Stappia indica: one gene and its partner. The protein of the gene in region 1 interacts with the protein of each later gene in a pairwise test. Links are inferred from orthologs where the notes say so. Each region holds a gene or a part of one and is shown on either strand. Other genes may lie near its edges. The genes, in order: GH266_RS21220 and GH266_RS02535.

The links.
Region 2: the proteins of GH266_RS21220 (region 1) and GH266_RS02535 interact in binary tests that used the Escherichia coli proteins (3 or more experiments, as listed by UniProt). The link is inferred for Stappia indica from one-to-one orthologs.

The regions. Positions count from the first base shown.
Region 1 is NZ_CP046908.1:4,620,215-4,623,264, forward strand. The notes cover bases 97-2,832. They hold GH266_RS21220 (SufE family protein), read left to right. Parts: upstream 97-1,116; coding sequence 1,117-1,548; downstream 1,549-2,832. Other genes in these bases: GH266_RS21215 (DUF5330 domain-containing protein), read left to right, coding at 311-805; GH266_RS21225 (DUF6456 domain-containing protein), read right to left, coding at 2,323-2,832. In the rest of the region: more of GH266_RS21225, read right to left, coding at 2,833-3,050. UniProt on the Escherichia coli protein: Participates in cysteine desulfuration mediated by SufS. Cysteine desulfuration mobilizes sulfur from L-cysteine to yield L-alanine and constitutes an essential step in sulfur metabolism for biosynthesis of a variety of sulfur-containing biomolecules.
Region 2 is NZ_CP046908.1:552,946-556,238, forward strand. The notes cover bases 25-3,003. They hold GH266_RS02535 (cysteine desulfurase), read right to left. Parts: upstream 2,149-3,003; coding sequence 901-2,148; downstream 25-900. Other genes in these bases: sufA (Fe-S cluster assembly scaffold SufA), read right to left, coding at 52-429; GH266_RS02530 (SUF system Fe-S cluster assembly protein), read right to left, coding at 507-893; sufD (Fe-S cluster assembly protein SufD), read right to left, coding at 2,279-3,003. Outside these bases: more of sufD, read right to left, coding at 3,004-3,293. UniProt on the Escherichia coli protein: Cysteine desulfurases mobilize the sulfur from L-cysteine to yield L-alanine, an essential step in sulfur metabolism for biosynthesis of a variety of sulfur-containing biomolecules.

The DNA of each region.
Region 1 (3,050 bases):
GCGTGGCCGTTTGCTCGACCTGTTGTGCCGCGATGGTCACAGGAACGGCTTAAGGAACCATGAAACCTCAAGTTTTCCCGGTGGAGCGAAGGGGCGGAACAGCGCGCCAAAGGGCCTGCGGAAGGGCCTTGGAATTTCGATAAAATTTGAGACGAATTTTGCGAAAACTCGTCTCGAAATTGCGAAAAATTGAGAGCGGCGACTCAACCCGGCGTTGGCGGATGCGTGCTACATTGCGGGCATAACGGATCCGGCGACCGCATGTCGGCGACCGGCCCCGAAGCAGAAATGACAACCAAGGGCGGCACCCATGTTCTTTCTTCTCAGATGCGCATTCTGGATCGCGCTCGTGCTGCTGATCCTGCCGATAGACACCGGCGAGGACGGCAAGGAGAGCGCCGGCATCAACCCTGTGACCGCGTTCTTCGCGGCCCAGTCGACGATCAGCGACCTCTCGGGCTTCTGCGAACGCAATCCGCAGACCTGCGAAACCGGCGGCCAGGCGATCTCGCAGATCAGCGCCAAGGCCAAGGTCAGCGCGCGGATGATCTACGAGTACCTGGACGAGAACGGCGAGCTGACCACCGGCGCGACCGGCACGCTGACCGCGACCGACCTGGAGCCGGTCTGGGCGCTGCCGAAGGGCGAACCCGCGACCACCGCCGAGGCGCCGAGTGCTCCGGCGACACCGGCTGCCGCCGAGGCAACCGCCGGGCAGCGTTCGGCCCAGGTCGCGCCGATCCCGGCGCCCGGCCACGGCCCGGTCCCGCTGCCCCGTCCCAAGGGCGCCGACCGTCCGGTCTGATCCGAAGCTTTTTCCCGGCGATCCGTTTCGCCGGCAGCCAATCCCCGGCCCGGCGGGCGCGCCCGCTGCCCGGGATTGCCGCAAGCCTCTTGACGTTTTTGCGCAAACTGAAGGCGGACCCTACCGCCGCCCGCGGGTGAACTGCTGCCCTGTTCGCCCGCGGGCTTTTTCTTTGCTGTCTGTCCTTTCCGGAAAAGCCGACGGCCTCCCCCCGGTTTCCATCTTCGGCCCGGCGGACTATATAGCGGGTCACGAAAGTCCGACCCGCTCCGCGTTCCGTTCAAAGACCGCCCAAAGACCAATGGCTGCCCATGATCCCGCCGCTCGACGACATCCTTGAGAACTTCGACTTCCTCGAAGACTGGGACGACCGCTACCGCTACGTGATCGAGCTGGGGCGGATGCTGCCGGAGTTCCCGGAAGAGGAACGCACCGACGCCAACAAGGTGCGCGGCTGCGCCTCGCAGGTCTGGCTGGTGAAGTCGGTGGAGCAGGACGAGGGCGGCGCGCCGCGCCTGGTGTTCCAGGGCGACAGCGACGCCCATATCGTCAAGGGGCTGGTCGCCATCGTGCTCGCCACCTATTCCGGGCGCAGCGCCGCGGAGATCGCCAAGACCGATATCGACGAGATCTTTTCGCGCATCGGCCTCAAGGAGCACCTGTCGGCGCAGCGGGCGAACGGCCTGAAGTCGATGGTCGAGCGCATCCGCGCGGACGCCCGCGCAGCGCTGGCCGAGGCCTGAGGCAGGCCCCCTTCGTCCTCCGGCACGCAAGCTCCTCCCTCGTCCTCCCGGACGGAAGCCTCTCCTTTTGCGTCCTCCGGACGCGGTCACTTTTTGCGTCCTCCCGGACGCAGGCGAAGCCTGCAGATCCGGGATCGGAGAGCCGAGGGCGGTTGCAGCAGCGCTCAGGCAAAAAGGCGGGCACCGTGCCTCCCCGGTCCCGGGTCGCGCTTGCGCTTGCCCGGGAAGACGCGGGGAGGGGGCGGTCGTGAGTGGCGAGGACACGCCGATGTGCCCCCACGCTCGGCCTGTCGTCCCGGTTTCGGCGCAGCCGAAGACCGGGACCCAGTAACCCCGAGCGGTTCGGGCGAGGCCTCGGCACTGCCGCGAGCTTCCCTTGCCGAACGGGCGCTTTCGCAAACCCACCCGCCCCGGCGGATACTGGATACCTGCCTTCGCAGGTATGACAGTGGTGGGGGAGGCGACGCCGCCCCGCCTCACGCCCGCTGAGGGTGCCAATGGGTCCCGGCTCTGCGCTGACGCGCGGCCGGGATGACAGCCGAAGAGAATGGCACGGCCACTCATCCCCTCTGCCGTCACCCCGGCCAAGCGCAGCGCGCGCCGGGCCTATTGGTTTCCAGAGCTGTTGCGGGTGTGTGGGGGTCGCTCCTCTCGTCATCAACTCATATCGTTGAGGTGGTCTCTCATTCTGGTGTTGAGGATGATGCCGGAGGGGCTGGTGCAGGGAGACGTTGCAAGCCAAGCGGAGCGGTAGGGTAAGCCGCCGGCGCGCGCTCAGCCGTAGCCGTAGTGGCGGGCGAGCCGCGTCAGCCCGAGCAGCAGGACCACCTTGGCGGAGCGCGGCGGCCAGCGCCGCTCCCGCTCCACCTGTTCCAGCCCCTTGAGCTCGCAGCACACGTCGATCAGCACGCCGGCAAGCTCCGGCCCGACATCCCGCATCGCCCGCTCCAGCCGCGCGCGCGCGGCCAAAGTGGTGTCGGTGAGCTCGACAAGGCCGCCGCGCGGGTCGCGCCCGCCGCCATGTCCTGCGCCGCTGCCGAGCGCCGACCAGGCCATGCCGCGCATCCCCGGAACGATGGCGCCATGGGTGTGATCGGCGCGCAGCCGCTCGCCGGCAGCGAATTGGCCGTCGTCGAGGATCGGCTCGCCATTGCGGCCGCGCCGCCGTCGCAACCAGGCCAGCGGGCTCTCGGCATGGTTGACGGTGACGATCTCGTCGGCCGCCCCGGCAATGGCGATGCGGCGGGTGCCGGTCTCCCGGTGCTGGGCGGCGAAATCCTCTTCGCCCGACGCAATGCGGCGGAGCCGGGCACGGCCGGCCGGCGACAGGACGAGACGGCCCTTGCCGCCCCGCTCCACCAGCCCGGCGGCAAAGGCCGCCCGCAGCTGGGCCGGATCGACAGCGAGAGAGGGGGCAAGGGAGGGGGCAAGGGAGGGGACCGGCGAGGGAGAGCGGCCGGGCGAGGGAGAGGCGGGCGAAGCCGGGGCGTCTCCTCGGTCGC
Region 2 (3,293 bases), 4.1 Mb from region 1 along the record:
GACGGTCGCGTCCGGCGGGGTTTTATTGTGTCCAAAGCTCTGATCGGCCGTTCAGCCCTGCGCCCCGAACGCCTCCGCGTCCGCTTCTTTCAGCGAGACGGACTCGCCGCAGCCGCAGGCCGAGACCTCGTTAGGATTGCGGAACACGAAGCCGGAGCGGAACTTCGTCACTTCGTGGTCCATCTCCGTGCCCAGCAGGAACAGCGCGGCCGACGGTTCGATGAAGATCTTGACGCCCTTGTCGTCGATCACGTCATCGCCCGGCTTTGCCTCCTCGACGAGGCTCATGTCGTATTCCATGCCGGCGCAGCCGCCCTTCTTGATCCCGACGCGCAGGCCGAGAACGGGCTTGGCCGAATTGCCGACGATCTCGCGCACGCGCTCGGCGGCGGCGTCCGTCAGCTTCAGGACCTGGAATCTGGAACCCATATCCGTTTCCCCGATTCTAGCGGTTGGCGGGCACGAAACGCGCCCGCGTTACCCTTGAATATAGGGCCGAGCGGCACTCAATACCAGTTGAGCGCCACCTTGGCCTCTTCCGACATGCGGTCGGGCGTCCACGGCGGATCAAACACCATCTGCACGTTGACGTCGCCGACCCCGGCGACCGCGCTGACGGCGTTTTCCACCCAGCCCGGCATCTCGCCGGCGACCGGACAGCCCGGCGCGGTCAGCGTCATGTCGATGGCGACCGAGCGGTCGTCTTCGATGTCGACCTTGTAGATCAGGCCGAGCTCATAGATATCGCAGGGAATTTCCGGGTCGTAGACGGTCTTCAGCGCCCCGACGATGTCGTCGGTCAGGCGCTTCAGCTCGTCCTCGGAAAAGGCGGAGCCGGTGGCCGAAATCTCGGCCTGGGCGTCCTCGTCCTGTGTCAGTTGGTCTTCGCTCATCTCGCCCTCATGCGAAAAAGTCGTGGGCCTTTTGCAGCGCCTCGACCAGCTTGTCGACCTCGTCGAACGTGTTGTAGAGGCCGAAGCTCGCCCGGCACGTCGAGGTCACACCGTATCGTGCCAGCAGCGGCTGTGCGCAATGGGTCCCGGCCCGCACGGCAACGCCCTCGCGGTCGATGATCATCGACACGTCGTGCGCATGCACCCCCTTCATCTCGAAGGCTACGATGGCACCCTTGTCCGGCGCCTCGCCGAAGATGCGGATCGAGTTGATCTGCTTCAGCCGCTGATGCGCGTAGTCGCGAAGCGCCGCCTCATGCGCGGCGATGCGATCGCGGCCGATCGTGTCCATGTAGTCGAGCGCGGCCGCAAGGCCGATGGCCTGGACGATCGGCGGCGTACCCGCCTCGAAGCGGTGCGGCGGGCTGTTGTAGCTTACCATGTCCTCGGTGACGTCGAGGATCATCTCGCCGCCGCCGTTGAACGGACGCATCCGCTCCAGGTGCTCCATCTTGCCCCACAGCACGCCGATGCCGGTCGGACCGTACACCTTGTGGCCGGTGAAGACGAAGAAGTCGCAGCCGAGGTCCTGCACGTCGACCGGCATGTGCACCGCCGACTGGCTGCCGTCGACCAGCACCGGAATGCCGCGCGCATGGGCGATGCGGCAGATGTCGCGGATCGGCACCACGGTGCCCAGCACGTTCGACATCTGGGTGATCGCCACCAGCTTCGTCCTGGGCGACAGGGCCGCCTCGAACGCCTCGATGTCGAAGGACCCGTCCTCCCGCACATAGACCCATTTCAGCACCGCGCCCTGTCGTTCCCGCAGGAAGTGCCAGGGCACGATGTTGGAATGGTGCTCCATGATCGACAGGACGATCTCGTCGCCCTCCCCGACGCGTTCCGCGCCGAAGGTCTGGGCGACCAGGTTGATCGCCTCGGTCGTCGAGCGGGTGAAGATCACCTCGTCCTGCGACGGCGCGTTGAGGAAGCGGCGCACGGTCTCGCGCGCCGCCTCGAAATTCTCGGTCGCCGTGTTCGACAGGTAGTGCAGCCCGCGATGGACATTAGCGTATTCGTGTGAATAGGCCTTGGTCACCGCGTCGATCACCGCCTGCGGCTTCTGGGCCGAGGCGCCGTTGTCGAGATAGACGAGCGGCTTGCCGTAGACCTCGCGCGACAGGATCGGGAAGTCGCGGCGCACCGCCATCACGTCATAGGGGGCGCTTGCAACGGCACCGGGATCGGTCATCGACGTCATCTGCGTTCTCCCGCTTCGCCGGGGCGCCTGCCCCGGCCTGTACGGTCCTGTCGGGACCTTGCGCCCCGGCAGGCTTTGATGCCGGGGTTTTACGCCCCCACAGCCTTTGATGCCGGGGCTTTTATGCCCCGGCGTCGAGCCACGCGCGGATGCGCTCCTCGAAGGCCTCGACGACGATCTCCTCGCCGATCTCCTCGACCGCTTCCGACAGGAAGGCGAGCACCAGCAGCGTGCGGGCCTCGGCCTCCGGAATGCCGCGCGAGCGCAGGTAGAACAGCAGGTCCTCGTCGATCTGGCCGCTCGTCGCGCCATGAGCGCACTGCACGTCGTCGGCGAAGATCTCCAGCTCCGGCTTCAGCGACATCTCCGCGTCGTCCGACAGCAGCAGCGACTGGGTCATCATCTGGCCGTCGGTCTTCTGCGCATGCGGGCGGACGATGATCTTGCCCTGGAAGATGCCCTTGGCGCCCTCGCCGACCACGGTCTTGAACAGCTCGCGGCTGTCGCACTGCGGCACGGCGTGATCCACCACCAGCGTCTGGTCGACATGCTGGCCGGCCCGCACCATGGTGATGCCGAGCAGGTCCGCGCGCGACCCCTCGCCCATGAAGGCAACGAAGGACTGGTGCCGGGCAAAGCCCGACCCGATGCCAGCGCCGATGAGCTTGACCTGGGTCTGCGCCCCGAGCGTCACGACGGCCGTGCCGATATGGGTGGTGCCGGCGGCTTCCATCTGCAGGCGGGCGACGGTCACCTCCGCCTCGTCGCCTGCGCGGATGTCGGTCAGCGTGTTGGAGAAGCTTCCCTCCGCCCCGCCGATGAAGGTCTCCAGCACGATCGCCTTGGCGCCCTTGGCGGCCGCCACGATCACCCGCTCGCTCGTGCTGGCGGCAGTCGCCGACAGCGCGTGGACGATCTCGACCGGCTTGTCCAGAGAGACGCCCTCGGGCAGCGACAGCACGATGCCGTCGGCGCAGAAGACGGCGTTGAGGCCCGTCGCCGCGTCGCCTGCGGCGATCTCCGGCAGCTGCATCAGGCTCTCGCCCTCTTCAGCCAGTGCCTCGGCGAGCGGACGCACGCTCGCGCCGGCCTCGGCCAGTGCTGCAACGTCCGACAGGCCCGCGTGGAAGTGGCCG